Regions from separate parts of the Paenibacillus sp. FSL H7-0737 genome, predicted to be linked through region 2. Evidence: predicted binding sites of a transcription regulator. Region 2 holds the regulator's gene; the other holds the start of a gene.
The links. Region 2 encodes CtsR, which represses protease genes until heat stress. Its sites were predicted from a motif close to ATGGTCAATAAAGGTCAAACA; they were not measured.

Region 1 (11,893 bases), 820 kb from region 2:
AGATGGAGTTACCGATACCTTTTTCGATACCTGTTGCAAGACGCTCAGTGTTTGTAACGAACAAGTCGTCACCAACCAATTGAACTTTGTCTCCCAATTTTTCAGTAAGCAATTTCCAACCATCCCAGTCGTCTTCGGACATACCGTCTTCGATTGTGATGATTGGGTATTTCTCAACCCATGAAGCAAGAAGGTCAACATACTCAGCGGAAGTGTAAGATTTACCTTCGCCAGCAAGTGTGTATTTACCGTCTTTGTAGAACTCAGTGGAAGCAACGTCCATACCCAAGAATACGTCAACGCCTGGTTTGTAACCAGCTTTTTCGATAGCTTCGATAATTGTAGTGATTGCTTCTTCATTCGAACCAAGGTTTGGTGCGAAACCACCTTCGTCACCAACAGCTGTGTTCAGGCCTTTGGATTGAAGTACGGATTTCAAGTTGTGGAAGATTTCAGCACCTGTACGAAGAGCTTCTTTGAAGCTTGGAGCTCCTACAGGAAGAACCATAAACTCTTGAACGTCGATGTTGTTGTCCGCATGCTCACCACCATTGATGATGTTCATCATTGGTACTGGAAGAGTTTTAGCGTTGAATCCGCCCAGGTATACGTACAAAGGAATATCCAATGCTGCTGCAGCTGCACGAGCTACGGCCATGGATACAGCTAGGATTGCGTTAGCGCCCAATTTACCTTTGTTATGAGTTCCGTCCAAAGTGATCATCAATTTGTCGATGCCCACTTGGTCAAGAGCGTCCATACCAATAACTTCTGGAGCGATGATTTCATTTACGTTCTCAACAGCTTTCAGAACGCCTTTACCCATGTAACGGGATTTGTCGCCATCACGAAGCTCTACAGCTTCATGAGCGCCAGTGGAAGCACCGGAAGGAACGATAGCGCGGCCTTTAGCACCGGATTCAAGATAAACGTCAACCTCTACAGTAGGGTTACCACGGGAGTCAAGGACTTCGCGAGCATAAACATCAGAAATAATAGTCATTTTAGTTAATCTCCTTTAAACAATGTTTTGGTTTTGATTGTTGAAGCTTAATCTTAGGTATTGTTTCCTTATTTGCGACTAGCGATCATGGATTGACCAGTCATTTCCGCAGGTTGCGGAATTCCCATCAGATCCAGAATGGTTGGTGCTACATCAGCAAGGATACCGCGATCGCGCAATACAACATTTTCATCCGTAAGGATGAACGGAACCGGGTTAGTGGTATGAGCTGTGAACGGACGACCGTTCTCATCAAATACCATGTCTGCATTACCGTGATCGGCGATAATGATCGCAACGCCACCCTTGGCAACTACTGCGTCCACTACTTTACCTACACACTCATCAGTTACCTCTACAGCCTTGATTGTTGGCTCCAGCATACCGGAGTGTCCAACCATATCAGGGTTTGCAAAGTTAAGGATAATAGCATCCTGTCTTTCCGCTTCGATTTCTGCTACGCAGGCTGCAGCCACTTCGTAAGCACTCATCTCGGGTTGAAGATCATAGGTTGCCACTTTAGGAGAGTTGATCAAGATACGAGTTTCTCCTGGAAGTTCCTCATCACGTCCACCACTGAAGAAGAACGTTACGTGCGGATACTTCTCAGTTTCCGCGATGCGCAGTTGCTTCTTGTTGTGTTGCACAAGTACTTCACCCAATGTGTTATCCAGGTTCTTCGGTGAATAGGCTACATAACCTTGTACCGTTTCACTGAAAGTAGTCAGGCATACGAAGTGCAAGTCTTGCGGGAACAAAGGACCCCGGTCGAAACCACGGAAATCTTGATTCGTGAACACTTGTGACAACTGAATAGCACGGTCAGGGCGGAAGTTGAGGAACACGACGGAATCGCCGCTCTCTACTGCCGTTACCGGCTTGCCTTCACTGTCTACAATCACGCTAGGTTCAACGAATTCGTCGAATACGGAATTTGAATAAGAAGCAGTGATAGCTTGCAGAGCATCTGTGTATTTCGGTCCTTCGCCATAAACCATAGCACGATAAGCTTTTTCTACACGATCCCAACGTTTGTCACGGTCCATTGCGTAATAACGCCCGGATACCGTTGCAATTGTACCTACTCCAACTTCTTCAATCTTAGCAACCAGATCTTGAACAAACTTCTTACCACTATCTGGAGGTACGTCCCGGCCATCCATGAAAGCATGGATATACACTTCGTGCATATCTTCTTTCTTAGCCAGGTCAAGCATAGCAAACAGGTGATTAATATGGCTATGTACCCCTCCGTCGGATACAAGCGCGTAAAGATGAAGCTTTTTACCTGTGTTCTTAGCATTTCTAACTGCGGCTACCAGTGTTTCATTATCGAAGAATTCGCCCTCACGGATCGATTTATCGATACGAGTCAAATCCTGGTATACAATCCGTCCTGCACCAATATTTAAGTGCCCTACTTCAGAGTTGCCCATTTGGCCTTCTGGAAGACCAACAGCTTCACCACAAGCAGTAAGGGTAGTATTAGGATATTGTTTCAAGTAACGGTCATAGTTAGGTTTGTTAGCTTGAGCAACGGCGTTACCTTCAGATGTTCCACGCAAACCGAAACCATCCATGATGATCAAAGCTACAGGTCTTGGAGCTGACATCTTACTTCGCCCCCTCAACCAATTGAACGAAGGAAGCAGGCTGCAAGCTGGCACCGCCAACAAGCGCACCATCGATGTCGCTTTGGCCCATGTACTCAGTTACATTCTCAGGCTTCACGCTGCCGCCGTATTGAATACGAACAGCTTCAGCTGTTGCAACATCATACAAATCTTTTACAAGACTGCGGATGTAAGCAATAACTTCGTTAGCATCTTGGGAAGTGGAAGATTTACCTGTGCCAATAGCCCAGATAGGTTCGTATGCAATGACAACTTTTGCTGCTTGCTCGGCACTAAGTCCTTGGAATGCAGCTTCAGTTTGTACTTTACATACTGCTTTAGTTTGATCAGCTTCACGCTCTTCGAGCTTTTCGCCAACACATACGATTGGAGTGATACCGTGACGGAATGCAGCATGCATTTTCTTATTCACGATTTCATCTGTTTCGCCAAAATAAGCACGACGCTCTGAGTGACCAATGATTACATAGTCTACGCCAAGATCGCTAAGCATTACACCACTGATTTCTCCTGTGTAAGCACCGTTATCTTCAAAGTGCAGGTTCTGTGCGCCAATCTTGATGTCTGTACCTTTTGCAGCTGCTACAAGTGCAGGCAGGTTAGTAAATGGGGCGCAGATTACAGTCTCAACGCCTTCTACTTCTGCTTTGCCTTTGATGTCAGCAATAAAGCTTTCTGCTTCAGGAACTGTTTTGAACATCTTCCAGTTACCCGCAATAATTGGTGTTCTCATGAATTAAATTGCCTCCTTCTATACGTCTTACTTGTCGTTCAGTGCTTCTACGCCAGGAAGCGCCTTGCCTTCCATGAACTCAAGGGATGCACCGCCACCAGTGGAGATGTGATCCATTTGGTCAGCCAGGTGGAATTTTTCTGCTGCTGCTGCGGAATCTCCGCCGCCAATAACAGTGTAACCTTCAGTTGTTGCACAAGCTTTTGCTACTGCAAGTGTACCTTCAGCGAATTTATCGATTTCGAATACGCCCATAGGTCCATTCCAGACAACCAGCTTGGAGTTCTTGATAATATCGGCATAAAGTTCACGAGTCTTAGGTCCGATATCAAGTCCTTCCCAACCTTCTGGGATTTCATTGTAATTAACGATCTTAGTGTTAGCATCAGCACCGAATTTATCAGCAACCACAACATCAACAGGAAGCATGAAGTTTTTGCCAAGTGCTTTAGCTTTTTCGATGAATCCAAGAGCAACGTCAAGTTTGTCGTTGTCTACAAGTGACTTACCGATTTCAAAGCCTTGTGCTTTAGTGAATGTATAAGACAATCCACCGCCGATCAGGACGTTATCAGCCAAAGACAACAAGTTATCAATAACATCAATCTTGTCTTTAACTTTCGAACCACCGATGATCGCAGTGAAAGGACGTTCTGGGTTAGTAAGAGCTTTACCAAGAACGGTCAATTCTTTCTCCATCAAAAGACCGGATACAGCTGGTAAGAAATGAGCGATACCTTCTGTCGATGCATGTGCACGGTGAGCCGCACCAAACGCATCATTGACGAACAAATCAGCCAGTTCAGCGAATTGTTTAGCCAATTCAGGATCGTTCTTTTCTTCGCCTGGGTAGAAACGAACATTCTCAAGTACAAGTACGTCGCCTTCGCCTAGCTCAGCAATTTTTGCTTTGACAGCTTCGCCAACAGCTTCGTCAGCTTTAGCTACTGGTTTGCCAAGAAGCTCGGACAGACGCTCAGCAGCAGTAGTCAAACGCATGGAATCTACGAATTGACCTTTAGGACGACCCATGTGACTCGCAAGAATGATCTTTGCACCGTTCTCAATCAAATATTTAATGGTTGGAAGGGTTTCGCGAATACGAGTATCATCAGTAATCTTACCGTCTTCTACAGGTACGTTGAAATCCACGCGTACAAATACGCGTTTACCCTTTACTTCTACATCACGGACGCTCTTTTTGTTCATGATTAATTCCTCCACACCCAAAGTTGTTTCTAGCAGGAAACAAGAAATACATTTAGAAAGAGCGGAAACAAGGAACTTCTGTTTCCGCTCTATAGATGTTACTTATATCAAGTCAATTACTTAGCGATTTTAGCGAATTTCTCCAAAGTACGAACCAATTGTGCAGTGTAGGACATTTCATTGTCATACCAAGCAACAGTCTTAACGAGTTGTTTGTCGCCAACAGTCAATACTTTAGTTTGTGTAGCATCGAACAGGGATCCGAAAGTCATACCTTTGATATCGGAAGATACGATTTCATCTTCAGTGTAACCATAAGTGTCTGGATCGGAAGCTGCTTTCATTGCTGCGTTGATTTCTTCAACAGTAACGCTCTTATCAAGAACAGTTACAAGCTCAGTCAGGGAACCAGTTGCAACTGGAACACGTTGAGCCGCGCCATCCAATTTACCTTTAAGTTCTGGAATAACAAGACCGATTGCTTTAGCAGCACCAGTAGTGTTAGGAATGATGTTCTCAGCTGCTGCACGAGCGCGTCTGAAGTCACCTTTAGCGTGTGGAGCATCCAAAGTGTTTTGGTCACCAGTGTAAGCGTGAATTGTAGTCATCAAGCCTTCAACGATACCGAACTTGTCGTTCAATACTTTTGCCATTGGAGCTAGGCAGTTCGTTGTGCAAGATGCGCCGGAAATAACAGTCTCAGTACCATCAAGAATGTCATCGTTAACGTTGTAAACGACAGTTTTCATGTCGCCAGTAGCTGGAGCGGAGATAACTACTTTCTTAGCTCCACCTTTCAAGTGTTTTTCAGCTGCTTCTTTAGTTGTGAAGAAACCTGTGCACTCAAGTACGATATCAACGCCTAGGTCGCCCCATGGCAATTCTTCAGGGTTGCGGTTAGCAAGAACCTTAACTTCTTTGCCATTGACTTTGAAGAAGCCATCATGCACTTCAACATCACCTTGGAATTTACCTTGAGTTGTATCATATTTAAGCAAATGAGCAAGCATCTTAGCGTCAGTCAAGTCGTTGATTGCTACCACTTCGATACCTTCTACATTTTGAATACGGCGGAAAGCAAGGCGTCCAATACGTCCAAATCCGTTAATTCCAACTTTTACACTCATTGAATAGTTCCTCCTAGAATTCGTTTTATTTATTCAAAACAGACCGTGAAGCCTGTCATGACAACAATGTTAAGTATGATGCAAGATGTATGCTCTAGTGAGTTACGAGGATATCTGTAACTGATTATCAATTTCCTTGCCGATTTCCACAGCAGCAGCCTCGTCGGTGACGAGTATATTCTCCTGCCCGAAACGCAGCATGGCATGAATGGCTTTGGCCTTTGGTTTGCCTCCAGCAATACCGATGACTGTCTCCGTCCGAACAATATCTTCTAGACGTAGTCCCATCGTAAGCATCGTATGGACAACCTGACCATCTTCGTTAAAGTAATACCCAAAGGATTCAGCCACGGCTCCCTCACCCTGGATTTCTGAGACAGTTGCCTCATCCAGCTTGCGGCGGCGAGTCATTTCAATGGCATCCCCAATCCCATGTACAATAATACGCGAACTGCGGATGATTTGTACAATCTCTCCAATATTAGAGTCAAGTGCTAGTGACTGGTAGGCATCCCCACTAAGTAAATCAGGTACATGCAGCAACCGGTAATTCGCTCCTACCCGCTTTGCCATTGTTGAGGCAATCGTATTGGCTTGAATCTCCATACTCTCTCCTAATCCACCACGCGCCGGAACAAACCAAGCGTTCTTATAGGAAAGGGATAACGGCGGTGTCAGTTGATCAGCCATATCGGCAAGCGTTGATCCACCTGTGACAGCAACTATATCATCTGTACGAAGTACACTGAGCAGCGCTTTTGCACCCGCTCGGCCAAGCTCACGTTTGGTGAACGGCGATGACTCACAATCACCCGGCACCACAATAACTTTATCCAGACCGTACGTTGCCCGAATTTTCTCTTCCAGCTCATCCAGACCAAACAGGCTCTTAACGACCGGCTCTAGCAAATCAAGCAGTCTACGCCCAGCAGCGCTAATGCGCATGCCAACGCTCTCGATCTCAATGAGCCCTTGCGATTTCAGAAGATCCGTCTCGGCACGCAGTACCCGCTCAGTCATATCAAGCGAAGCGGCAAGCGTTCTGCGCCCAATTATATCGGACAGCATGATCTGATGAAGAATCGTGTACCGTCTCTTAAGGGTTTCCATGAGATCAGGCAGAAGCTGCTTTTGGATATCTAATAAATTACGCATACTTTCACTCCTGCAACTTCGTCTTCCTCTATTCCCTTGTTCATGGTCTCAAAATGTCCCGGGTAAACTTTTTAAGTCCCACTCATATTCTAACCAAATATTGCTCGAAGTGCAAGTCTTCCGAGAGTAGAATTCTCAAGCGCTTGTCTTCTTATACATTTATAGGATTGGGAAAGAGGTTCAGCTCCAAAAAACCTGTCATTAACAATCCAGATTCTTTAGCTGAGTGAAATACAATGTACGCTTGTCCACCTTGAAGACTAGGGATAGAGCCTGTGTACAGTATTATTAAAAATATAAGAAATTACAGGTTTCACGTTATATATCATCCTTATATTTCTACGAGAAACGGTTGTCGTCAATAAAGGACGACAGCTTCGTTTCTTCCTGTCCATTGCAATTGCACAGAAATTGTATTATAATCATTTTTGTTGCGCCCGTGGTCCAATGGATATGACGTAGGCCTCCGAAGCCTGAGATCCAAGTTCGATTCTTGGCGGGCGCGCCATTAATTTCACTTTTGTACATAATTTAGTAGTGCCTATACTACTACTTAACCAAAGAGCCGCGTGTCGGCTCTTTTTTTTGAATATAAGTTTGACTTTCTTTGACTTTTTGTTTGAATTTGTTTATCATGTGGGTAATACGGCAAGAGTAAAAATGAATACATTTGAAGAACCAATATCAAGGAGGTTTTCCACGTGAGTTATATTCCTATGGTAGTAGAACAGAGCAACCGCGGTGAGCGCGCTTATGACATCTATTCCCGCCTGCTGAAGGACCGCATCATTTTCCTTGGAACGGAGGTTAATGACGTGGTAGCCAATTCTATCATCGCACAAATGCTGTTCTTGGCTGCCGAAGATCCGGAGAAGGACATTCACCTTTACGTGAATAGCCCCGGCGGTTCCATTACTGCAGGTATGGCTATTTTTGATACAATGCAGTACATTAAACCGGACGTCTCCACCATCTGTGTGGGTATGGCAGCTTCTATGGGAGCTTTCCTACTTAACGCTGGCGCTAAAGGCAAACGCTTCGCACTGCCTAACAGTGAGATCATGATTCACCAACCTCTGGGTGGTGCTCAAGGTCAAGCAACGGATATCGAAATCCGTGCCCGTCGTATCCTCAAATTGCGTGATAAGTTGAATCGTATTCTTGCAGAACGTACGGGTCAACCGCTAGAACGTATTGAGAAGGATACAGATCGTGATTACTTCATGACTGCTGCAGATGCGGCAGCTTACGGTATCGTTGATAAAGTCATCGAGAAAACACTGCCTAGCGGTGTGTAAGCTATAAAACAACACAAAGAGGCTGTGCCCTATCCACTTGATGGTTAGTGCACAGCCTCTTTACTTTTCAGACCACTACTTCATACGAATCTCAATTAATACAAACCACCATAACCAAGCGCATCCAGTTTCTCAGCAATCACACGGTAGCCTCGACCATTAGGATGTAAGTGGTCAATTGATAAAAGCCCTCTCTCGTTTCCTGCAAACTCACTATAAATAGAAGCAAATCCACATACCCGGCTACTGTACTGTGAGGCATAACTGTTAAACTGCCTTACCCACTCTGTAGCGCCTACTACCTGAGGATAGGGATTATACAATCCCACAATTCGAATGATATAAGGTCTACGCGTTCCCGCCTTCAATTGAAAGAGGATACTCATAATTGCAGCAAAATTCTGTTTGCACTCTTGCAATGATCTTCGCAGCTCTTTAGATAAATTTTCAGGTTGTCTAGCTGCAGCCTTCGCTGCATGGATTAAATCATTACCACCAATGGATAGAGTGATAATATCCGCTGCTCGAATGGCTTCACGAGTCATAGAGCTTCCGCGTAGCCGCTGTTCCAATTCAGAAGTAGTCAATCCATTCACGCCCAAATTCGTGGAGGCTACGTTAGAACGCAGTCTCCCTTCCGCCATTCTACGGTACACCGGTACAAAACCGTTACCTGGCAGAGCGCCAAATCCAGTCGTCAAGGAATCGCCAATTGCAGTGTATTGATAGCTCATAGCTCTCCCCCGTTCATAAACTAGTTACTCCATTTAGCATATGAATTCGAGGTGATTCTGGTAAGGGGGAGATGTCCAGTTCTATTTATTTTACAGCAGCAAATGGGCTACCGCCTTCCGGCAACAGTTCTTTGAAAGTAAAGATGTATTCGGGGAACCCCGCAGCATAAGCTGTGTATTCATACAATTGGAAGAACAGAACGACCTGATCATCCTTCAGATAAAAATACTTTTCCGTATTCAATCCGTTGAATCCTCCCAAATAGCTTTCCTCCGATTTTACTAGCTTGTTCAGCTTAGCGTTCAACTCTTTTTTGTAGTTTGGATTGGCTCCAAACAGGTCGCCCAATAGTAGACGCTTGCCATCCTTGAGCGAAAAGGTAAAAGCCTCCCGGTTGGTCATGCCATGAGCGCCGCCCGTATCGCTATACTGTGACATTACCAAACTGATCACACCATTCTGATTGTAGGTCACCACATAATCTATATCATAGGTATACTTAGGCTCTGACCCGGATCGATTCGAGATATCCTTCTCTGCGCCTGCAGCAAATTTCATGGCACTTTCTTTCAAAATATCATTCATGGCCTGCTGTGCATTGGAATTGCTTAATCCACTAAACTTCGGATAATCAAGCTGGATCAAAGCCTCTTTCCGATCCTTAGCATAGGTCTCCGTGGTTACTATCAACGCATTCTGTGATCTATTCACCACATTCAACCTACTAGAGCCCCGACTCCAATCCACTTTATAGCCCAAATAATCATTTAACAGACCGGATGGAACATAGAGCCGGTTGTTTATTAGCTTTCCTTCATACTCTCGAATGTAATAATTATTCACCCAAATTGAAGTACCATAGCTAGATAACAGCAACTTGGCCTTAGTCGTTCCCTTTCCGATCGTGTATGCATTTTCTTTTTTATCATAAGTTAGAGGTAATTGCAGCACATCACGCATAAAGGTAATCGGAATCCAGACCTTCCCTTCCTGCAAAACACCTGTCTGCTGAGAAATTACCCCGTTCGCCTTTAAAGCTATACTTGCAGCAATAGCCTTGCTCTTCGTCTGATCAGACGCTGCATAACCCTTATTACTAGGCAGCAATCCTCCACCAAGCAATAATCCCGCCGACATCAAACCTATGCCCCATTTGCGTACTGTTTCTTTTGAGATATTCACCATCTAATTTTCCCACTCCTTTCCAGTTTATTAAACCTAATCTTAGAGAATTTACACAAAAAAAGAGGCGCCCCCCACTATTACTAGTGGAAGATCACCTCTCCTCTCTGCAATCATCTTGTTCTGCTACTATTTCAATTCATACATTACGCTCAGCTGTGTTGTAACTTTAACTACTCCCGGTTGAACGGATGTGCTTGCACCAGCATCTGCTGCAGCCATTTCCATTTTTAGATTCTGTTCAAAATAAACCGGAGTGACATTGCCATCATTTTGGCTGACCGTGATTACTTGACCCAAGCTACGTTTAGCTGCCTTAGCAATAGCACCTGCTTTAACATCTGCGTTCGCCATCGCCTTTTCAATCACCTGAGCTTCAAAGGCAGAAGTATCTTCCACGGAAAAACGTGCATTTCCGATATTATTTGCCCCCGCCGCAGATGCTGCGTCTAGCAATTCACCAACCTTGGTCAGATCTCTGTAGGACACTAACAGTGTATGATTCGCGTTGTATCCTTTCACTTGCTGTCCTTCTTTTTCGCTATAACTGTAGTTGGGTTGCACATAGAATTGGGTACTTTGAATATCCTTATCTGCGATTTTCCAAGTCCCCTTCAGTAGTGTAGTGATCTTTTGGATTTTAGCAGCATTTGTTTTTTGCGCTTCTTGCGCAGTTGTAGCCGTAGTATCCACACCGATGGACAGGTATACAATATCCGGCTTGATGGACAATTCGCCTTTACCTACTACACTAACGACGTTTTTCTGCACTTCATCTGCATAAGCCTTTGCAGGACCTTGGAAGACACCACTCATGCTAATCCCTCCAATTAACAAACTCCCTACGATCAACACTGAACCAATCTTCTTTACCAAACCTTTCATATTTGCCAGCCCCTTTCATCTTTTGTGATTTGTTATTATCCTCTAGACGAGTCTTTTTGGTAAATGTTGCACAGTTGAAATCTATTTTTTGGTATAAAAAAAAGCCCCTGGGGGCTTTTTAGTCATGCGATAGAAAGTCATTTCAAAAGATTATTGGTTCTCAAGCTCTTCTTTGCTGACGAGACTCGTCAAAGCGTTTACAGCTTGATCCGCGTCTGCACCATCCGCGCTGATATAGATCTCCGTGCCGGAACTGATCGCTAGGCTCATAATACCCATAATACTTTTGGCGTTTACTTTTTTATCGTCTTTTTCCACGAAAATCTCCGACGAAAACTTGTTAGCTTCTTGCACAAACAATGCTGCCGGTCGAGCGTGTAGCCCTGTCTTCAACCGAACAACTACCGGGTGCTTTGTCATGAAACGCTTACCCCCTAATTGAGTTCTCCCCAAAAATTTCACATTAATTTTATATTATTATATCATTATAACGTAAACCACACTAGAAAAAAAGTGACTAGCCGCCTCGAACCTTGTCCGCCAGTTCATCAATCTTACGAAGTCGATGATTTACTCCGGACTTACTAACCGTACCTTTCAGCATTTCACCAACCTCTTTAAGGTTGATATCTGGATGTGCCATTCGAATTTCTGCAACTTCTCGCAGTTTATCCGGTAAGCTCTCCAGACCCACTTCTCGCTGCAGCAGTTTGATATTCTCAATCTGCCGCACCGCGGCACTTATCGTTTTATTGAGATTCGCGGTCTCGCAGTTCACGATCCGATTCACGGAATTACGCATATCGCGCATAATTCTTACATCCTCAAATTTGAACAACGCTTGATGCGCCCCGATCAGACTTAAGAATTCGATAATCTTCTCGCCTTCTTTAATGTATAGAATGAACCCTTTTTTACGTTCAATGCAGCGT
Region 2 (11,893 bases):
CCCGTCCTTTAGAGTCAGTCAAACGACCGTCTTCAAGAACTTGCAGCAGAATATTGAATACTTCTGGGTGCGCTTTTTCAATTTCATCAAGCAGCACTACAGAATAAGGTTTACGGCGTACCTTCTCAGTTAATTGGCCACCCTCTTCATAGCCAACATATCCAGGAGGGGCTCCTACTAAGCGGGACGTGGAGTGCTTCTCCATGTATTCCGACATATCAATACGGATGACCGCATTCTCATCGCCGAACATGGCTTCAGCCAATGCACGAGCCAACTCAGTTTTACCTACACCAGTAGGACCGAGGAAGATAAAGGAACCCATTGGACGTTTCGGATCTTTAAGACCCGCACGCGCACGGCGTAGTGCCCGGCTAACTGCCTTAACAGCTTCGTCCTGACCGATCACTCGTTCATGCAGTAAAGCCTCCATGTTAAGTAGACGGTCGGTCTCCTCTTCCTTCAGCTTGCTTACAGGTATACCCGTCCAGCTAGCTACAACCTGTGCGATGTCTTCAGGTGTAACCTCTGAATCCGTGCGACCCTGTTTTTCTTTCCATTGATTCTTAGTCGTATCAAGCTCTTCACGGATTTTTTGCTCTGTATCTCGCAAGGCCGCCGCTTTTTCAAACTCTTGACTCTGCACTGCGGAATCCTTCTCCTTGCGGATATCATCCAAGCGCATTTCAAGTTCCTTCAGATTTGGCGGGATAGTGTAAGAGTGAAGCCTTACTTTAGATCCTGCTTCATCGATAAGGTCAATCGCTTTATCTGGCAGGAAACGATCCGGGATGTAACGATCGGACAACTTCACTGCTTCCACTATAGCTTCATCCGTAATCTTCACACGGTGATGCGCTTCATAACGATCGCGAAGTCCGAACAGAATTTGGACCGCTTCTTCTGGAGATGGCTGATCCACCGTAATCGGTTGGAAACGACGCTCCAATGCTGCATCTTTTTCAATATATTTACGATATTCGTCAAGCGTAGTTGCACCAATGCACTGAAGTTCTCCACGGGCTAACGCCGGTTTCAGAATGTTAGATGCGTCAATCGCACCTTCCGCACCACCAGCACCGATCAGCGTATGAAGCTCATCGATAAAGAGCACGATATTACCTGCTTGGCGAATCTCATCCATAATTTTCTTGAGGCGGTCTTCAAACTCACCGCGATATTTTGTTCCAGCCACTACTGAGCCCATGTCGAGCGTCATGACGCGTTTGTCGCGAAGTGTTTCTGGGATTTCATTATTGATAATCTTTTGTGCAAGTCCTTCAGCGATAGCTGTTTTACCAACACCAGGTTCACCGATCAGTACCGGGTTATTCTTAGTCCGGCGACTCAGTACCTGAATAACACGTTCAATTTCCTTACTACGGCCGATAACTGGGTCTAGATTACCTTCCTTAGCATAAGCGGTCAAATCGCGCGCAAGACCATCTAGGGTCGGTGTGCTGACATTAGCCGGAGTCCCGCTATGACTAGAGGCAGCCTCGCTGCTTCCCAGGAGCTGAAGAACTTGTTGACGAGCTTTGTTCAAGCTGATGCCGAGGTTATTAAGCACACGAGCCGCGACACCTTCTCCTTCACGGATAAGTCCAAGCAAAATATGCTCAGTGCCAACATACGTATGACCCAATTTGCGGGCTTCGTCCATCGACAGCTCAATCACTTTTTTAGCGCGAGGAGTATAAGCAATGTTCGTAGGCTGTTCTTGACCTCTGCCAATCAGTGTCTCCACTTCGTCCTGGATTTTTTCAAGACCTAGCCCTAAAGCTATTAATGCCTTAGCAGCAATGCCGTCTCCTTCACGAATAAGTCCGAGCAAAATATGTTCTGTACCAATATTGTTGTGTCCTAAACGAACAGCTTCTTCCTGCGCCAGCGCTAGCACTTTTTGTGCGCGTTCCGTAAATCTTCCAAACATCATATCTCCTGCACCTCCATGAATAATAAATATCTATATTAATGTTGTGTTCCCAGTGTCTCTCGGAGCAGTTTTGCCCGATACATATCTCGTTCAGTAGCGTTCAGCTCATCGCCGAACATCTTTTGTAGAAATCCTGGCTGTGTCTTAACGTTAAGTTCATTAAGCACTGAGATCGAAAGACCTTCCAGAATGCCAAGGTCAACCCCAAGTCTCACATCAGACAAGCGTTGAGCAGATTCTTTAAGCTCCATAAGAGCTGCATAACATAAAATTCCGTAAGAACGCTTCACTCGGTCTGTTATTCTCAGGGCGGAATCAACAAGCAACCGTTCACGTGCATTTCGCTCATGCTCAATAATCTGGGTAACTACACTGTGAAGGTTCTCTATAATTTCACTTTCCGTTTGACCGAGGGTGATCTGATTAGAAATTTGAAAGATGTTCCCTACTGCTTCGCTACCCTCACCGTAAATTCCTCTTACAGTCAATCCCACTTGGTTCACTGCAGACAATATGCGATTGATCTGATGAGTCATTACAAGCGCTGGTAGATGCAGCATTACCGAGGCACGAAGCCCCGTACCAACATTGGTGGGACAACTAGTCAAATATCCTCTTTTATCATCAAAAGCGTAATTGACAGCTGCCTCGAATATATCATCGATCGCCGTCGCACGATCCCATGCTTCTCTAACCTGAAGACCAGGAAACAGACACTGGATTCGCAGATGGTCCTCTTCGTTAATCATGATGCTGACCGACTCATCTTCATTTAATAAGACAGCCGCACTGCGCGAATCATTAGCCAAGTTAGGACTGATTAGATGCTTCTCAACCAGTACCTTTTTGTCCAGTTCATTCACTTCATCAAGCTTTAGGAGTTGAAAAGATCCGAAATCTGCAGCTGCTTCCTCATGAAACACAGGAGCCAGTAACTCTAATACTTCTTCCGATTGCTCTAAGGAAGCCAGCATTGGGAATGGAAGATGCTCTAGATTACGGGCAATACGCATACGACTGCTAATTACAATCTCGGAATGACTACCTCCAGAACGCATCCAATCACTAAGCGCTTGTTCAGTAAATCGGAGACTTGACATGTCATATCCCCCCTATATATCAAAGACTTTACTCTTGTGCTATTTCTTTTTCAAGTTTACGAATCTGATCTCGCAGCTCCGCTGCTTTCTCGAATTCTTCTTGTGTAATACTTTGCTGTAATTCCTGCTTGAGTTCATCAATTTGGCGTCTAAACACAATCTGAGCTCCTGCACGTTTCGGAATCTTACCTACATGTGAAGTACTGCCATGCACTCGCTTAAAAAGCGGGTCCAGTGCGCTGTTAAAATATTCATAACAGGAGCTACAGCCAAAACGGCCTAATTTGCTAAACTGGGAGTACGTCATCCCACAATTCTCACATTGCAGACTCTGCGTAGTCTTCGTTGCAGCCGACTTCTCCTTGCCGGCACCTTCAAGATCAAGCAGACCTGAGAGCAGACTGTGGATGGAGAATCCTCCAGCCGTTCCGGGAATGAGTTCACCCTTCTCCCGTGCACAGCTCTCGCAGATATGAAACTCCGTCTTCTCTCCATTCACGATCTTAGTGAAGTGGAGTGTTGCCGGCTTGACGCCACATTCCTGGCATTGCATAAGCGAAAGCCCCTCCCTTATGGTTGACAATTATTTGCCTAACAAAGAGATTAACATCGCCTTCATAATCTTGGCACGAATCTCATCCCGGTATGGAATCTTAACCGTTAGGCATTCCCGAGAAACAGCAGCGCGCATAAGGCACGCTTCACGCTTACTTAGAAAACCAGCTTCCTCCAGCTGATAAATCAGCCCTTCAGCAGCGTTCTGATCAATCCCGCCACCTATAGTATGGTTTAAATGGGCATGCAGTGCCACGTTAGGTGGTAATTCAAAACGTTGAATACGAATATATCCCCCGCCACCACGCTTACTTTCCACTACATAACCTTTTTCCAGAGTAAAGCGTGTACTGATGACATAATTGATCTGTGACGGTACGCATGAGAACTGGTCCGCCAGGTCATTTCGCTGGATTTCCACCGTACCTTCGGGACTTTCATGCAAAATATTCTTCAGATATTGTTCGATAATATCAGAGATATTGCGCATCACTCATCCTCCAGTGCTTAAATCTTTATAATACCGATTGCAACTTGCATTCATAATGACAATGGTCTTTAATTGAACTTAAACATTTGTGGAAATCCCACGTGTTCAAAGGATCGAATAGCTGTCATTATGCTTCGTTGACTTTGACTTTCTTTGACTTTTTAATATTATAACATATTCTGTGCTAATTCCAAGTGGATTCTCTTATTTTTCACTTTTTTCAGCGAATGTATTCGGAAATAAAGAACTCTCCCAACTTCTTTCGAAGGGGAGAGCCTAATTTTTGTCAAGTATAAACGCCTTCGGTATCCTTATTAGGGCGATAAGCGTTTATGCGAGAAATATAAGGATAATGTATAGCATGAAACTTATACTTTCTTATATTTTTAAAAATGATCAAATAAAGCTGTCTGTGCTTGTGGAATAATTTCTTCAAACCATTCCAGTGCTGCTGCGTGGCCAGAGACACTTCCATAACGTGCCATCTCTGTTGGTCGTTTGTATCCAAGCATCAAGGCCGTCAAAGTGCCTATATCACAGCTCAAGTCTGCTTCCGCCCGTTCCCCTTCCACTCGAATCAAAGTAGCCGAGCCCTCATTAGAGATATTCCATGCCCATAACCCATCATTCCAAGGTGCATACTTATCTTCGATATATATAAGCTGCTTCTTTTGACTACTGTTTCCTCTGAAGGCGTAAGTTTCAATGAATGACTTGGCATTAACAATCCGCCCCATAAAATAAGGATAATTCTCTTGTCCTATACGTGGATCTGGCAGCAAGAAAGGTAATATGTCATCCGAAGGCACCAGCTTTAAGGATGCACCGGTCACCATCGAATCATGGTTCGCAAGAAATGTCCACAGCCCCTGCCGAGCTTGTTCATTCAAAAAAACAAATTCATCAATAACCAGTTCTCTGTTCTCTACCTTATACAGCACATATCCCTCTGGTTCACCACTCTTGGAGTAAAATACTGCACTCTTTCCTTCATCATCTAGAACAGAGTTCTCCCACCAGTCCAAATCGCGCTTAAGTGTCCCGTTATATCTGACAGCGAATCGATTGTATAGGCTATCTAATACTTCGATATCTTTTATATCCCGTTTAACCTTGCCCTCAACTTCGACCTTTTTGGGAAACTTCGCTACTGGAATAGAGTATTTCTTATATTCACAATAAACCTCCCAGCCAAATTTACGATAAAACGGAATCAAGAACGGGTGTAGAAAAGAGAGCGTTTGACCTGCCTCATTCATCGTATGCAGCGCATGAGACAATAGATTTGCCACATGTCCTTGTCTGCGGTTCTCTGGCCATGTAGCCACTCCTGCTATACCACCCATAGGTACCACTCTGCCCTGTATGTAGACTTGGAAAGGAATAATCGTCAATTTAGCTTCCAATGTTCCGTCCTCAAAAGCACCCCATACCTGTTCAGCCTTAAATCTTTCCTTAGCACTTGCCCTTTTTTCACTAGGAAGCTTGTACTGAAAAGCATATTCTGACAAGTTCATGCTTGCATCGAATTCTTCTGAACGTAACTGTCTTATTACCACAAACTCACCTCATCCTTTATAAGATTACTATTTAGGATAAGTATAACAAGAGCGTCAATTGTACGCTAATCTATTGCATTATTTATAACTTTATTTTTAGTTATCCACAGCTCTATGCAGTTTTAAAAATAGTCTTGAAATCTTGTCACATCCAAGTTAAAATAGTTATCCACTTATCAATAGCTCTATCCACATAATCCCGGCTATATCCACAGCAACCCGTGTACTACTTAGGTTTTCTGTTGACAGATCCATATAATTATGTATTTAATCCACACTATTTAGGGATTATTTCTCCTTCAATCATCTATCCACATGTGCGTAACTTTTCTGCAAATCCAAATGTTTATCCACAAGTTTTCCACAGTCTATAATAAACGCAAAAAAGCCACTGTCGATTACTCAACAGTGGTCTAATTGTGCTTGGCAACGTCCTACTCTCCCAGGACCCTTCGGTCCAAGTACCATCGGCGCTGGAGGGCTTAACGGTCGTGTTCGGGATGGGTACGCGTGGAACCCCTCCGCTATCGCCACCAAACATGCGTCTGTGAAACAGACGCTGCCGCGTGAAATTTCGTTCATCACCAGAAGTGAGAATGAATTCCTAAGCGTGTTACAGGCTTGAGTCGCCTGAAAACTGAATCCGAATTGAATTTGCATTTTAAGTATAGGATAAGCCCTCGACCGATTAGTATTGGTCAGCTCCATGCATTACTGCACTTCCACCTCCAACCTATCTACCTCGTCGTCTTCAAGGGGTCTTACTAATTGGGAAATCTCATCTTGAGGGGGGCTTCACGCTTAGATGCTTTCAGCGCTTATCCCGTCCGTACGTAGCTACCCAGCCATGCTTCTGGCGAAACAACTGGTGCACCAGCGGTACGTCCATCCCGGTCCTCTCGTACTAAGGACAGCTCCTCTCAAATTTCCTGCGCCCACGACAGATAGGGACCGAACTGTCTCACGACGTTCTGAACCCAGCTCGCGTACCGCTTTAATGGGCGAACAGCCCAACCCTTGGGACCTACTTCAGCCCCAGGATGCGATGAGCCGACATCGAGGTGCCAAACCTCCCCGTCGATGTGGACTCTTGGGGGAGATAAGCCTGTTATCCCCAGGGTAGCTTTTATCCGTTGAGCGATGGCCCTTCCATGCGGTACCACCGGATCACTAAGTCCGACTTTCGTCCCTGCTCGACTTGTAGGTCTCGCAGTCAAGCTCCCTTATGCCTTTGCACTCTTCGAATGATTTCCAACCATTCTGAGGGAACCTTGGAACGCCTCCGTTACTCTTTAGGAGGCGACCGCCCCAGTCAAACTGCCCGCCTGACACGGTCCCCGTACCCGATTAGGGTACTAGGTTAGAACCTAGATACGATCAGGGTGGTATCCCAACGGCGCCTCCACCGAAGCTTGCGCTCCGATTTCTACGGCTCCCACCTATCCTGTACAGATCGTACCCAAATTCAATATCAAGCTGCAGTAAAGCTCCATGGGGTCTTTCCGTCTTGTCGCGGGTAACCTGCATCTTCACAGGTATTAAAATTTCACCGGATCTCTCGTTGAGACAGCGCCCAAGTCGTTACGCCATTCGTGCGGGTCAGAATTTACCTGACAAGGAATTTCGCTACCTTAGGACCGTTATAGTTACGGCCGCCGTTTACTGGGGCTTCGGTTCATAGCTTCGGGTTACCCCTAACCACTCCCCTTAACCTTCCAGCACCGGGCAGGCGTCAGCCCGTATACTTCGCCTTGCGGCTTCGCACAGACCTGTGTTTTTGCTAAACAGTCGCTTGGGCCTTTTCACTGCGGCCCCCTCGTGCTATTCACACTACCGGGGCACCCCTTCTCCCGAAGTTACGGGGTCATTTTGCCGAGTTCCTTAACGAGAGTTCTTCCGCGCGCCTTAGAATTCTCTTCTCGCCTACCTGTGTCGGTTTGCGGTACGGGCACCTTCTCCTGGCTAGAGGCTTTTCTTGGCAGTGTGAGATCATGACCTTCGCTACTACAATTTTCGCTCCCCATCACAGTCCAGCCTTAACGATGTGCGGATTTGCCTACACATCAGCCTCACTGCTTAGACGGACATATCCATCAGTCCGCGTCACTACCCTCCTGCGTCACCCCATCGCTCATAGCGGATTACGGTGGTACAGTAATTTCAAACTGTTGTCCTTCGACTACGCCTTTCGGCCTCGCCTTAGGTCCCGACTTACCCTGAGCGGACGAGCCTTCCTCAGGAAACCTTGGGCTTTCGGCGGATCAGATTCTCACTGATCTTTTCGTTACTCATACCGGCATTCTCACTTGTATGCTGTCCAGCGCTCCTTACGGTACACCTTCAACCCACATACAACGCTCCCCTACCCCAGATACATACGTATCTAGCCATAGCTTCGGTGGTGTGTTTAGCCCCGTTACATTTTCGGCGCAGAGTCACTCGACCAGTGAGCTATTACGCACTCTTTCAATGGTGGCTGCTTCTAAGCCAACATCCTGGTTGTCTGTGCAACTCCACATCCTTTCCCACTTAACACACACTTGGGGACCTTAGCTGATGGTCTGGGCTGTTTCCCTTTTGACAATGGATCTTAGCACTCACTGTCTGACTCCCGGCAATAAGTATATGGCATTCGGAGTTTGACTGAGCTTGGTAATCCTTGCGGACCCCGCACCCAATCAGTGCTCTACCTCCACTACTCTTATACCGAGGCTAGCCCTAAAGCTATTTCGGGGAGAACCAGCTATCTCCGAGTTCGATTGGAATTTCTCCGCTACCCCCACCTCATCCCCGCATTTTTCAACATGCGTGGGTTCGGGCCTCCAGTGCGTGTTACCGCACCTTCACCCTGGACAGGGGTAGATCACACGGTTTCGGGTCTACGTCCACATACTAAATCGCCCTATTCAGACTCGCTTTCGCTGCGGCTCCGTCTTCTCGACTTAACCTTGCATGTTAAACGTAACTCGCCGGTTCATTCTACAAAAGGCACGCCATCACCCATTAATAGGGCTCTGACTTTTTGTAAGCACACGGTTTCAGGTTCTATTTCACTCCCCTTCCGGGGTGCTTTTCACCTTTCCCTCACGGTACTGTTTCACTATCGGTCGCCAGGTAGTATTTAGCCTTAGCAGATGGTCCTGCTGGATTCATACGGGGTTTCACGTGCCCCGCACTACTCGGGATCCGTCTCGGAGAGAACACAGTTTAGGCTACAGGGCTTTTACCTCTATCGCGGGCCTTTCCAGACCTCTTCACCTACCATATTCCTTTGTAACTCCATGTGAGACGTCCCACAACCCCTAAGAGCAAGCTCTTAGGTTTAGGCTGTTCCGCGTTCGCTCGCCGCTACTGACGGAATCACTATTGTTTTCTCTTCCTCAGGGTACTTAGATGTTTCAGTTCCCCTGGTCTGCCTCTACATCTCCTATGTGTTCAGAGATGAGTAACTGCGAATTACCACAGCTGGGTTTCCCCATTCGGACACCCCCGGATCAAAGCTTGCTTACAGCTCCCCGAGGCAGTTTCGTTGTTCGCCACGTCCTTCGTCGGCTCCTGGCGCCTAGGCATCCTCCGTGTGCTCTTATTAGCTTAACCTTCGCTCCGATGTTTCGCTTGTTCGCACAATTGAAAATCTTCGCTTCCAGCTAATAACTAACGTACTTGTTTACACAAGTTTTAGCTAAAAGATGTTCTAAAACGCAAATTCGTTTCGGTATCCAGTTTTCAAGGATCAAGTTTAAAGATATTCTAGACATAACAAATAGATGAAGTTTGTTGGTGGAGCCAAGCGGGATCGAACCGCTGACCTCCTGCTTGCAAGGCAGGCGCTCTCCCAGCTGAGCTATGGCCCCGCAAATTCCATCAAAACCGAACAAATGGATACGCGTTAAATGATTTTGGAAGCTTAGCTTCCGATTTGAATGTCTTCATTGCAGAAGACGATTCTCCATAGAAAGGAGGTGATCCAGCCGCACCTTCCGATACGGCTACCTTGTTACGACTTCACCCCAATCATCTACCCCACCTTCGGCGGCTGGCTCCCTTGCGGGTTACCCCACCGACTTCGGGTGTTGTAAACTCTCGTGGTGTGACGGGCGGTGTGTACAAGACCCGGGAACGTATTCACCGCGGCATGCTGATCCGCGATTACTAGCAATTCCGACTTCATGCAGGCGAGTTGCAGCCTGCAATCCGAACTGAGACCGGCTTTGATGGGATTGGCTTCACCTCGCGGCTTCGCTTCCCGTTGTACCGGCCATTGTAGTACGTGTGTAGCCCAGGTCATAAGGGGCATGATGATTTGACGTCATCCCCACCTTCCTCCGGTTTGTCACCGGCAGTCACTCTAGAGTGCCCAGCTTAACCTGCTGGCAACTAAAGTTAAGGGTTGCGCTCGTTGCGGGACTTAACCCAACATCTCACGACACGAGCTGACGACAACCATGCACCACCTGTCTCCTCTGTCCCGAAGGCCGCCACTATCTCTAGTGGATTCAGAGGGATGTCAAGACCTGGTAAGGTTCTTCGCGTTGCTTCGAATTAAACCACATACTCCACTGCTTGTGCGGGTCCCCGTCAATTCCTTTGAGTTTCAGTCTTGCGACCGTACTCCCCAGGCGGAGTGCTTACTGTGTTAACTTCGGCACCAAGGGTATCGAAACCCCTAACACCTAGCACTCATCGTTTACGGCGTGGACTACCAGGGTATCTAATCCTGTTTGCTCCCCACGCTTTCGCGCCTCAGCGTCAGTTACAGCCCAGAAAGTCGCCTTCGCCACTGGTGTTCCTCCACATATCTACGCATTTCACCGCTACACGTGGAATTCCACTTTCCTCTTCTGTACTCAAGTCACCCAGTTTCCAGTGCGACCTCAGGTTGAGCCCAAGGTTTAAACACCAGACTTAAATGACCGCCTGCGCGCGCTTTACGCCCAATAATTCCGGACAACGCTTGCCCCCTACGTATTACCGCGGCTGCTGGCACGTAGTTAGCCGGGGCTTTCTTCTCAGGTACCGTCACTCCGATAGCAGTTACTCTACCGGACGTTCTTCCCTGGCAACAGAGCTTTACGATCCGAAAACCTTCATCACTCACGCGGCGTTGCTCCGTCAGACTTTCGTCCATTGCGGAAGATTCCCTACTGCTGCCTCCCGTAGGAGTCTGGGCCGTGTCTCAGTCCCAGTGTGGCCGTTCACCCTCTCAGGTCGGCTACGCATCGTCGCCTTGGTGGGCCGTTACCCCACCAACTAGCTAATGCGCCGCAGGCCCATCCCTCAGTGACAGATTGCTCCGTCTTTCATTCTTTCTTCAGGAGAAAAAAGAAATTATCCGGTATTAGCTACCGTTTCCGGTAGTTATCCCAGTCTAAGGGGCAGGTTGCCTACGTGTTACTCACCCGTCCGCCGCTAAGTTACTTTGAAAGCAAGCTTTCAAAGTAACTCCGCTCGACTTGCATGTATTAGGCACGCCGCCAGCGTTCGTCCTGAGCCAGGATCAAACTCTCCAATTAGTATTGAAAAGAGCGATATGCTCATTTTGAAACTGACGATTCATTAAATGAATCTTTTAAAAATTAACGCGTTCCATTTGTTCAGTTTTCAAAGAACTTGCTCCCGGCATTTCGACATCAACTGTCTCTTGCACAGGAATTAGAGTATATCATATTGTCGTATTTCTTGTCAACTTATTTTTTCATCGTTTGTGTTTCATTTGTTCGATGCGTCATAAGCACAAGAGATAATATACCATGCTGTTCTTATGTTTGCAAGCTTTTTTTGAAATAAAAATAATCTACGAATAAATACTTTCAAACTAGCACAAACCAACACAAATTGATTCCAATAATCCTTAATTTATGGCTAAATAGAATTTATCGTAATCCCATATATTAACTTCTAATAATACGTACGAGAGGAGTCTAAATGAAAAACAATCCATCTAGTGCTGCGGCCCAAACAAACACCAAGGACAAGGAGCTCCGTAATCTGCAGCAAGCAACAATCTATAAGATTTTGCTGGCTGTCAGCTTTGTTCATTTATTTAACGATTCTATTCAGGCAGTCATCCCTGCAATCTTTCCTATTCTCAAAGATAACTTAATGCTCTCCTTCGCTCAGATCGGGTGGATCTCCTTTGCCTTAAACATGACGTCCTCCGTTATCCAACCAGTCATTGGGTATGCGGCTGATCGTAAGCCACGTCCTATATTGTTACCACTGGGTATGTGCAGCACATTTCTAGGCGTACTTT

Region 1: the regulator CtsR is predicted to act here: its motif matches at 7,456-7,476, upstream of clpP (ATP-dependent Clp endopeptidase proteolytic subunit ClpP).

Annotation. Positions count from the first base shown of each region.
Region 1 covers NZ_CP009279.1:190,240-202,132, reverse strand. The annotation lists gene eno (phosphopyruvate hydratase) at 1-1,003, opposite strand, end outside; gene gpmI (2,3-bisphosphoglycerate-independent phosphoglycerate mutase) at 1,072-2,616, opposite strand; gene tpiA (triose-phosphate isomerase) at 2,618-3,370, opposite strand; gene H70737_RS00970 (phosphoglycerate kinase) at 3,398-4,579, opposite strand; gene gap (type I glyceraldehyde-3-phosphate dehydrogenase) at 4,696-5,706, opposite strand; gene H70737_RS00960 (sugar-binding transcriptional regulator) at 5,809-6,861, opposite strand; tRNA gene H70737_RS00955 (tRNA-Arg) at 7,295-7,369, shown strand; gene clpP (ATP-dependent Clp endopeptidase proteolytic subunit ClpP) at 7,563-8,159, shown strand; gene H70737_RS00940 (GDSL-type esterase/lipase family protein) at 8,255-8,893, opposite strand; gene H70737_RS00935 (PdaC/SigV domain-containing protein) at 8,979-10,079, opposite strand; gene H70737_RS00930 (SIMPL domain-containing protein) at 10,206-10,961, opposite strand; gene H70737_RS00925 (HPr family phosphocarrier protein) at 11,112-11,381, opposite strand; gene whiA (DNA-binding protein WhiA) at 11,479-11,893, opposite strand, start outside.
Region 2 covers NZ_CP009279.1:6,138,486-6,150,378, forward strand. The annotation lists gene clpC (ATP-dependent protease ATP-binding subunit ClpC) at 1-1,936, opposite strand, end outside; gene H70737_RS26930 (protein-arginine kinase McsB) at 1,972-3,036, opposite strand; gene H70737_RS26935 (protein-arginine kinase activator protein McsA) at 3,065-3,589, opposite strand; gene H70737_RS26940 (CtsR family transcriptional regulator) at 3,620-4,081, opposite strand; gene H70737_RS26945 (GNAT family N-acetyltransferase) at 4,468-5,640, opposite strand; rRNA gene rrf (5S ribosomal RNA) at 6,062-6,178, opposite strand; rRNA gene H70737_RS26955 (23S ribosomal RNA) at 6,309-9,237, opposite strand; tRNA gene H70737_RS26960 (tRNA-Ala) at 9,419-9,494, opposite strand; rRNA gene H70737_RS26965 (16S ribosomal RNA) at 9,596-11,153, opposite strand; gene H70737_RS26970 (MFS transporter) at 11,566-11,893, shown strand, end outside.